3 regions of the Streptomyces sp. NPDC048111 genome follow, and region 3 is predicted to be linked to each of the others. Evidence: riboswitches for the same ligand, from Rfam matches in the RefSeq annotation. Region 3 holds a riboswitch; each other region holds the start of a gene.
What was found. A riboswitch is a leader RNA that binds a small molecule or an ion and turns the genes downstream of it on or off. The one in region 3 is predicted to bind cyclic di-AMP.
Positions count from the first base shown of each region.

Region 1: it holds a riboswitch for cyclic di-AMP, as region 3 does, so the genes downstream of both, ACGF3I_RS33530 (M23 family metallopeptidase) here and ACGF3I_RS30905 (transglycosylase family protein) in region 3, are expected to answer to the same signal.
Region 2: it holds a riboswitch for cyclic di-AMP, as region 3 does, so the genes downstream of both, ACGF3I_RS01685 (transglycosylase SLT domain-containing protein) here and ACGF3I_RS30905 (transglycosylase family protein) in region 3, are expected to answer to the same signal.

Region 1 is NZ_JBIDBD010000044.1:21,425-24,666, reverse strand. Features, by position in the region: gene ACGF3I_RS33535 (PP2C family protein-serine/threonine phosphatase) at 105-1,226, shown strand; cyclic di-AMP (ydaO/yuaA leader) riboswitch at 1,497-1,668, shown strand; gene ACGF3I_RS33530 (M23 family metallopeptidase) at 1,680-2,747, shown strand; gene ACGF3I_RS33525 (PrsW family intramembrane metalloprotease) at 2,812-3,242, opposite strand, start outside.
Region 2 is NZ_JBIDBD010000001.1:371,151-374,392, reverse strand. Features, by position in the region: gene ACGF3I_RS01695 (RraA family protein) at 1-406, opposite strand, end outside; gene ACGF3I_RS01690 (carbohydrate kinase family protein) at 552-1,466, opposite strand; cyclic di-AMP (ydaO/yuaA leader) riboswitch at 1,869-2,052, shown strand; gene ACGF3I_RS01685 (transglycosylase SLT domain-containing protein) at 2,055-2,834, shown strand; gene ACGF3I_RS01680 (STAS domain-containing protein) at 3,182-3,242, shown strand, end outside.
Region 3 is NZ_JBIDBD010000033.1:1,996-5,237, reverse strand. Features, by position in the region: gene eno (phosphopyruvate hydratase) at 1-1,017, opposite strand, end outside; gene ACGF3I_RS30905 (transglycosylase family protein) at 1,276-1,959, opposite strand; cyclic di-AMP (ydaO/yuaA leader) riboswitch at 1,963-2,130, opposite strand; gene ACGF3I_RS30900 (transglycosylase family protein) at 2,388-3,242, opposite strand, start outside.

The DNA.
Region 1 (3,242 bases), on a different contig from region 3:
GGCTCACCCCGTCCAGCCCGCCATAACCCCAGCCCCCCCGGCCGGGACCACCTGCTTGGACGTGCCGAGTCGCCTCTGGGGCCGGGAGGGGCCAGGCTGGATGGGTGCGGCAGCGAGCAGAGGGCGAGAGGCGCCTGGTACGGGCGCTACCCGTACTGCTCGTCCTCGTGGGCTTCGCCTTCGACGCCCTGAGCCCGCCCGAGCTGACCGCCGCCGCCCTGTTCGCGGGCGCCCCGGTCGCCGCGGCCCCGTTCTACTCGGAGCGCGGCACCGCCGCCGTCGGGCTCGGCTCGGTGAGCGCCGTCGTGGCGCTCTGGTTCATACACGACCTCCCCAACCTCGGCGAAGGCGCGAGCGAGCTGTTCACCGTGCTGACGGTGGGCGCGCTCGCCCTCGTCATCAACCGCATCCTGCGCCGCAGCGGCGAGCAGCTCGCCTCGGCGCGGGTCATCGCGGAGACCGCGCAGCGCGCCGTGCTGCCCACGCCCGCCTCCCGCATCGGCGGTCTGCACGTGGCCGCGCGGTACGAGGCGGCGCAGGCGGACGCGTTCATCGGGGGCGACCTGTTCGCGGTGCAGGACACCCCGTACGGCGTCCGGCTCATCGTCGGTGACGTACGCGGCAAGGGGCTTCAGGCGGTGGAGGCGGTGGCCGTGGTGATCGGCGCGTTCCGGGAGGCCGCCGAGCAGGAGTCGTCCCTGGAGGCGGTGACCGGGCGGCTGGAGCGGGCGCTGGCCCGCGAGGGCACCCGGCGCGACCGGCTGGACGCGGTCGAGGGCTTCACCACGGCGCTGCTCGCCGAGATCCCCCGCGGCGAGGGCACCATGCGCCTGGTGAACCGGGGCCACCCCGAGCCGTTCCTGCTGCACCCGGACGGTTCGCTCGACGCGCTCGTGCCGAGCGAGCCCGCGTTGCCGCTGGGCATGGCCGACCTCGGGGTGTGGCCGGACCGGGCGGACGAGTGCCCGTTCCCGCCCGGGTCGACGCTGCTGCTCTACACCGACGGCCTGTCCGAGGCGCGCGACCGTGCGGGTGTCTTCTACGACCCGGCCGCCCGGCTGCGCGGCGCGATCTTCCCCGGCCCGGACGAGGTCCTGGACGCGCTCGTGGACGACGTACGCCGCTACACGGGCGGCGGTTCGAGCGACGACATGGCGCTGCTCGCGGTGGCCCGGCCGACGGAGCGCCAGCCCGACCGGCGGCGGACGGTCAGGATCGTGAAGTGAGGGGCCGTCCCTGCGCGGACGGCCGCCGGGACCGTCACGGTGGGTGTCCGAAGGGTCTCCCTGCGCATAACAATTGACACACCGTCAGAAGTGGCAGGCCTCGGGGTCGCGCCCAAGGGGGCGTCAACTCGCCCGAATTGCCCCGGAGGTGAGTGCTACGTCCTGGCCGGAACCGTTAACGATCAGTGGGAACGGCTTGGAATCCACGGCAGGTGTCTATTAACGTTCGATAACGCAGCGCGGTCGTCCCAGCCGCCGCCAAGGCGGCACCGCGCGCCTGCGCCGAATCCCCTTCGGGGAACCGGGGACCCACCAAACCAGGGTGAATCGGACGTCCGTCATGGGCGCCCGTAGGAGACCTTCCTGCTCCGAACCCTCCCCCTTGGCCTTGCGGGCCAGGAGGCCCCACCCGCTAACCCGGCAGGCGAGAAGGAAGGAAAGGAGCGCCCTCCCGTGGCGTCCAACGAGCCTGCTCTCGACACCCCCCTCCCTCCTGTCTCCCTGTACGGGGACGCGCCCGGCGAGCACGAGAGCTGGGAGGAGTGGGACCCGACCGAGGAATCGGTGCGCCCCGTCCGCGGCCGGCACAGAGTGGCGAGACAGCGCGGCGGGCTCGCCCGCAGTTCCACCGTGCTCGGGGTGGGCGTCATCGCGGCGGTGGGCGCGGGCGGCATGGCCACCGCGCAGCCCAAGCCGCCGGTCTCCATATCCCTGCCGGACGCCATCAGCGAGAACCTGCCCGACCTCGGGTCGCTGCCCGGCGTCGGCGCGCTCGTCGCGCACGACGCGCACGATGCGTCCGGCGGCCACGCCCCCGAGGCCGCTGCCGCGCCGCTCACCGCGATGGGGCTGTCCGGTGGTGACGCCGAGCAGGGTGCCACCGACGCGGGGGAGGCGCTGCGCGCGCGCATCCTGCAGCAGGCCGAGCAGCAGAAGGCCGGTGCCGCCGCCGAAGCGAAGGCGGCGGCCCAGCAGGCGGCGGCGCAGCGGGCGGCCGAGGAGGCCAAGGCCCGGCAGGGCGCCGCCGAGGCCAAGGCGGCTGCCGAGAAGAAGGCGGCGGAGGCGGCCGAGGCCGCTGCGGCCAAGAAGGCGGAGGAGGAGCGCCTCGCCAAGCTCGCGGCGAGCTACTCGCTGCCGGTCGGCTCGTACACGCTCACCTCGACGTTCGGCGAGGCCGGCTCGATGTGGTCCTCCGGCCACCACACCGGTCTCGACTTCGCCGCGCCGACCGGGACACCGCTGAAGGCGATCCACGCCGGGACCGTCAAGTCGGCCGGGTGGGCGGGGGCGTACGGGTACCGCACGGTCATCCAGCTCGATGACGGGAGCGAGCTCTGGTACTGCCATCAGTCGTCGCTCGCGGTGAGTGTGGGGCAGCGGGTGGGGACGGGGGACGTCATCGGGCGGGTGGGGGCGACGGGGAATGTGACCGGGCCACATCTGCACCTGGAGGTGCATGTGCCGTCCGGTACGGGGGTGGACCCGATGGCCTGGCTCCAGTCCAAGGGTCTGAACCCCTGAGACCGGTGCGGACGCGGGCACCCGGCGCCGTTCCCCGGTGCCGCTGACCCCGCCGGGGGCCGGTTCAGCCGAGGTACGGGTTGTACGGGCCGGGCCGGCCGTACGGTGCGGGGTGCGGATGCGGGTGCGGGTGCTGGTGCGGGGCGTACTGGGCGTGCTGGGTGTAGGGGTGCGGCGGGCCCGGGTGCGGGGGTGGCCACATGCGGCCCGTGGCCCCGGCCGCGTACAGCAGCGCCGGGGCTGCGACGGGCTTGCGCTCCCACAGATGGTGGAGCAGCTCCTGCTCGCGGGCCGCGAAGTCCGGGCCGGGCCCGGTGGCTCCCGGGCTGCGGTACGCCCCGTGCCGCAGGAAGGCGAGCGCCGTCGCGAACGCCTCGTACTCGGCGACCGCCCGCGCCGCGGCCTTTCCGCCGAAGCGGTGTCGCGCGAAGTCGCGGGCCGTCGCGCGGGCCCGCATCGAGGACAGCGCGAACGGCTCGGCCGGGCCCAGCCAGC
Region 2 (3,242 bases), on a different contig from region 3:
CGCCCAGCGGGGTGACGGCCTTCTTGGTGCCGGGGATGGGGAGGACGCCCCGGGCGAACACGGGGAAGCCCGCCTCGCGGACCTCGGCGAGGTCACGGATCACTCCGTCGAGCACGAACGCCGCGATGCCCCGGCGCTGGGCCACGGCGCACACGTTGCCTCCGGCGAGCGCGTAGTCCAGGTCGCCCGATTGCACGACGACGACCGTCCCGGGCTCGGCCCGGTGGATGGCCGCGTGCAGCATGAGATTGTCACCGGGCGGACAGCGAACGGTGAATGCGGGCCCGGCCACCCGGGGAATCGGGGACCACAAAGGGCGAATGCCGATATCCATGACCTGGTCGCGGCCGAGGAGATCGGCGAGCGTGGTCGGAGGAATGTCCTTGAATTCCGCGTGGTCGTTCATGCTCTTTCTCCTGTTGCGTGTGGCTGATGGGTCGACAAGCGCGTCAGCCACGTTCTGACGGGGATGGTGGAACGGAATTGACGGGGTCCCAGATGCTGGGGCGGTAGAGGCTCGGGCCGTGTCCAGTGCGAACTCGGAAACGTTCTCAGGCGGATTGATCCGCCGCCAGGAGGCGGTCCCGCGACAGGGGATCGGTGGCGGCCGGGGCCGTGCAGGCGTGGGCGCCCGCGAGCGCGCCGAGCCGTCCGCAGTCAAGGGCGTCCCGGCCGTCGAGCCGGCCGTACAGGAAGCCGCTGACATAGGCGTCGCCCGCGCCGTTGGTGTCCACGACGGGAGCGGGCGGCGCGACGGCCGGAACGTGCTGGGGGTGGGCGCCGCCGTCGCGGGTCAGCACGTAGGAGCCCGCGGCCCCGGCGGTGGCCACGACCGTGTCGGCGCGTCCTTCGCGGAGGATCTCCCGCATCAGCGCGGGCGTTCGGTCCCCCGCGCCCGCCGAGCTGAGGAAGACGAGGTCGGCCCGGAGCGCGAACTCCCGGTGGTGGTCGGCCAGTCCGTCCCAGTCGTGCAGATCGGTGGAGACGGAAACGCCGAGTTCCTCGATGTCGTCGAAGAGGAAGCGGGAGAAATTCATGATGGACAGATGGACATGGCGGGTCCGGCGCAGCCAAGGGAGGTAGAAGTCGGGCGGCATCCGCAGGTCCGCCGGGTCGCGGGCGTCGTAGAAGGACATCCGGCGGCCGTCCGCCGCCACCAGGTTCACCGCGCGGCGGGTGCCGGCCGCTGAGATCAGCGGTGCGAAGTCGACGTCTGCGGCCGCCAGCATCTCGCGCACCCTCGCACCGGTCGCGTCCTCGCCGATGCAGTCGAGCAGGCCGACCGCGAGGCCGAGCGCCCGCGTCCCGAGGGCGACGTTCGCGCCCGTGTGGCCGGGCCACTCCTCGATCGGGCCGACCTGCACGGAGTCGGCCAGGGGTACGGGCAGGGATTCGACCCGGACGACGGTGTCCACCCCCGTTCCCCCCACCACCAGGACGTCGTACCGCGCACCGTCTCGGATCACTGTTCCACCTCTCTGCCGCCGTCCCCCCGTGCGGGGCGGTCCGTGAGCATGATCGCGGACGGGTTCCGGGGGCGTACGGCCGACAGCCCAAGTGTCCTGAATGGGCGGTTATGTGGGGCTCGATCGGCGGCGCAGTAATGTCCTAATTGGGGGTAATGAGTACACCCCTCCTCTTTTGTCGAAGGGCTCTTCGGTTGCACCGCGGGCGAGTGAATTGGGTCACGTGCGGCGTGCGGGGCGGGCCAGGGCGGTCGACGTCAGTTCTGTTTCCCCGAAAGCGAGTTGGGGATTTCGGTGGGGTGCGGATCCGCTGTCCATTCAAGTTGATCTATATCCGTGAGTGCGCCGCATGAATTCCGGCCTTGTTTCCGCTCGGCCTATTCGTCTACGTTCACCGTCAATCCGGAAGGAACGCCGAATCCTGCCGCCGTCCGGAGCCTCCCACACACGTACGGCAGGAGCGGGGGACCCAGGTAAGCCGCCGAACCGGATTCCGGAACGGCTGGGGTGAAGTCGCGCATGCCGCGGCCGGACATCTCCCGTCCGAACCCGACAGCTCACCTCGTAGGCGACGGAGAGGAAAACACCATGCCTGCAAAGGGCAAGCACCGCCGTCCGAAGTCCAGCGCGTTCTCCCGCCGCCTCGCCGTCGCGGGCACCGGCGGCGCCGTTCTGGCCATGCCGGTGATCGGCGCGACCACGGCCTCCGCCGCCCCGTCGCACGCGGCCACCGCGGTCACGTCCGCCCCCGCCGTCGCCGCGGCCAAGACGGTCACGGCCGCGAAGGCCGCCCCCACGAGCTACTCCGTCGCCGCCGGCGACTCGCTCGCCAAGATCGCGGACGCCCTCCAGGTGACCGGCGGCTGGAAGCAGCTGTACCAGGACAACCAGGGCGTCATCGGCAGCAACCCGGCGCTGATCCACCCGGGCCTCAAGCTGACCATCGGCGGCGCCGCCGCGAGCACCGCCCGCGACGCCTCGGCCGACCGCGCCGACCGCTCCGCGCGGACGACCACGCTCGCCACCCCGGCCTCGACGAAGTTGTACGCGAACAACCTGGACGGCTGGATCAGGCAGTCGCTCGACATCATGGCCCAGCACGGCATCCCGGGCAGCTACGACGGCATCTACCGCAACATCATGCGGGAGTCCTCGGGCAACCCGATGGCGATCAACAACTGGGACTCCAACGCCGTGGCCGGAACCCCCTCCAAGGGCCTCCTCCAGGTGATCCAGCCCACGTTCAGCGCCTTCCACGTGCCGGGCACGTCCACGGACCTCTACGACCCGATCGCCAACATCACCGCCGCGTGCAACTACGCGGCCAAGACCTACGGCTCGATCGACAACGTCTTCGGGGCCTACTGACAGACCCTGTGGCCGGGCGCTCTCGGAGGCGGGGAGCGAGCGCCCGGCCACAGCACGGCTCATCGCCGGCCTCCGCACGGTCACAACTGACCGTGCGGCATTGCCTTTTGGGGGTTCGGCCGCGCGCCGGGCCGCCGCCTCCAGGTGCTCAACGCTGCCGCTCCCGGGTGCTCAAGCCGGGGTGGCGCAACTTTCGTTCACCCTCCGGAGTGAACAAATCGCTGGCTGCACGTTTCTGCATGCGCGGCTGTTCCTAGGGTGCTAGTGCGTCACCCCGGAACCACGGTGACTGTCCCACTACCGAGTACTCCCGCGCCGCGGGGGTCAGTTCTGGACCGGGAGCTGCCATGGGATCCACCACTCAGCCGTCCGTCTTCGCTCCCGTACCCCTGCCGCCGGGGCTGCTGC
Region 3 (3,242 bases):
GTTGACCTTGACGAGCAGGGCGTTGGCCGAGCCCTCCTCGATGCCACGGGCCAGGCGCTCGGGGTTGGTCACGAACAGGTCGTCACCGACGATCTGGACCTTGGAGCCCAGACGCGAGGTGATGGTGTTCCAGCCGGCCCAGTCGTCCTCGAACAGCGGGTCCTCGATGGAGACCAGCGGGTACGCGGAGACGAGCTCCTCGTAGTACTCGGTCATCTCGGCGGCCGAGCGGGACTTGCCCTCGAACTCGTACTTGCCGTCCTTGTAGAACTCGGACGCGGCGACGTCGAGCGCGAGCGCGATGTCCTTGCCCGGGACGTAGCCGGCTTCCTTGACGGCCTCGACGATGAGGTCGAGGGCGGCGCGGTTGGACTCCAGGTTCGGCGCGAAGCCGCCCTCGTCGCCGAGGCCGGTGGACAGGCCCTTGCGCTTCAGGACGCCCTTGAGCGTGTGGTAGACCTCGGCACCCCAGCGAAGGGCCTCGGAGAAGGACTCCGCGCCGATCGGCGCGATCATGAACTCCTGGATGTCGACGTTGGAGTCGGCGTGCGACCCACCGTTGAGGATGTTCATCATCGGGACGGGCAGCAGGTGCGCGTTCGGGCCGCCCAGGTAGCGGAACAGCGGCAGGTCGCTGGCCTCGGAGGCGGCGTGCGCGACGGCGAGCGAGACACCGAGGATGGCGTTGGCGCCGAGCGAGCCCTTGTTGTCCGTGGCGTCCAGGTCGAACATGGCCTGGTCGATCAGGCGCTGCTCGGTGGCGTCGTAGCCGACGAGCTCCGGGCCGATCTGCTCGATGACGGCGAGGACGGCCTTCTCGACACCCTTGCCGCCGTAGCGGTTGGGGTCTCCGTCGCGGAGCTCGATGGCCTCGAAGGCACCGGTGGAGGCGCCGGACGGAACTGCAGCACGGCCGGTGCTGCCGTCGTCGAGGCCGACCTCGACCTCGACCGTGGGGTTGCCTCGGGAGTCCAGGATTTCCCGGGCTACGACGACGTCGATGGACGGCACGAGCATCTCCTTCTGGGATGTGACGCTAGATGTGACGCAAGCAGTGCAGGGACATGCGGGGTCGCTTCGCCTTGCGACAAGAGCCTAACCGGCTCCGGGGCTCCGGCCAGCCGAGTGCCCGCCTCCTGGGACGAAAAAGGGCCCAATGGCCTGGATTCCCGGGCAAACGACCACAAGACTACTGTCCGGTAACAGCGAAAACCCCGGCCCGGCGCGCACGGGGGACATGCGCGCCGGGCCGGGGCGGCCCGAGGGCTACCGGTCTCAGCCGAGGTGCAGCTTCTGGCCCGGGAAGATCAGGTTCGCGTCCTTGACGATGTTCTTGTTCAGGTCGAACAGGTGCTGCCAGCCGCCCTTGGTGTGGTTGGCGGTCGCGATGGTGCCGAGGGTGTCGCCGGACTTGACGGTGTATTCGCCGTCGCCCTGCTTGACCGGCTCGCTGCGCTGCTCGCTGCGGCTGGCCTTGGGGGCGGACTCGGCGCGCTGCGTCTTCTGCTGCGGCTTGGCCTGCTTGGGCTTCGAGGACTTCGAAGAAGAGGACGAGCCGGAGGTGTCGACGTCGGCCTTGGCGCCGCCGGACGTCAGGTTGCCGGCGCCGGCGCAGGACCAGGCACCCGGGCCCTGGATCGCGAGCAGCTTCTCGGCGGCGGCGATCTGCTGGCCCTTGGTGGCGAGGTCGGCGCGCGCGGCGTACTGGGTGCCGCCGGCGGCGGCCCAGGAGGACTGCGAGAACTGCAGGCCGCCGTAGTAGCCGTTGCCGGTGTTGATGGACCAGTTGCCGCCGGACTCGCACTGGGCGACGGCGTCCCAGGTCGACACGGAGGCGGCGGAGGCATTGCCGGCCGCCATCAGCGGGGCGGCGACGACGGCACCGGTGACACCGGCCAGCGTGGCGACACGGACGGCCTTGGACGGGCGGCGGTGCTTGCCCTTGCTGGAAAGCAGCATGGAGTTTCTCCTCACCGACGCCTGCGAGGTGAGCTGTCGGGTTCGGGCGTGAGCTGCCCGGCCGGACGTGGTGCGTCCGTCTTCACCCCAAGCCGTTGCGGCAGTCCTGTGAACTGCCGGGCCCGGCACTTACCTTGGGTCCCCCGCTCCTGCCTACGGCGCATAAGCGTCGACTGTTCCCATCGGCCGACGGCAGGATTCGGCGTGCTCGGTCGACGGGGCTCGCGGTGACGAGCGAGTCCGACGAAAACACACGCCCCGCCAATGTTCAAAGACGCACATCGGGGAGAAATCCCCCCTACTTGCCGCCACAGAAGGGGCGTTTACGCAGGTGAGGGGCGGGGCGGACGGACCGGGCAGACGGGACACGCCAGTTGGGGCGAAGAGACCCATGTCTCACTTGCACACAACGGACATAGCCCCGCGAACTAACCCTGCTTCGGCGTCGAGTTCGGGGTCGCCGCAGCGCCCGTCACCTTCGTCAGGTCCAGGCTCTGGCCAGGCAGGATGAGGTTCGGGTCGGTGCCGATCAGCTTCTCGTTGGCGTGGTAGAGCGCGGGCCAGCCGCCCTCGACCTTGTTCGCCTCGGCGATGACCGAGAGGTTGTCGCCGGGGCGGACGGTGTAGTCGCCGTCGGCCGCCGGGGTGTTGCCGCTCTCACGTGAGGCGTCGTCACCTCTCGAGGCGTGGCGTCCGGAATCGCGGCTATCGGCCGAGTTGCCCGAATTGTTCGAACCGCTGGGATCGCCCGGCCCGTTCGAGCCGGCCGGGCCCGTCGGCGCCGTCGAGCCGCCCGCGGTACCCGAAGCACCCGGAGCGGTCGACCCCGTGGCACCGGGCGTCGTGCCCTTGCCCTCCTCCGGCGCGGGCGTTCCGCGGTGCTTGCCGCCGGCCGGGGTGGAAGCGGACGGCGCGGGGGACTTGGCCGGGTCGCCCGGCAGGGCGGCGCCGGGGGGCGGGGTGGCCGGGGTCGGGGTGCCCGGGGCGGGGGTGGCGTCGGGGGTCTTGGCCGGCGGGGCGGTGGGGGCGGTCGTGCCGGTGTCGGGCACGCCCGGGTCCACGTCCGCCGAACCGCCGCCCGTGGTGAGCCCGGCGGCGGTGCCGCAGTTCGCGAAGGCCTGGGGCCCCTTGGCCGCAAGCACCTTCTCGGCCACGGCTATCTGCTGGGCGCGGCTCGCGAGGTCGGCGCGCTGGGCGTACTCGTTGCCGCCGTACGCCTCCCAGGTCGCCTGCGAGAACTGGAGCCCGCCGTACAGGCCGTTGCCGAAGTCGGCGCTCCACAT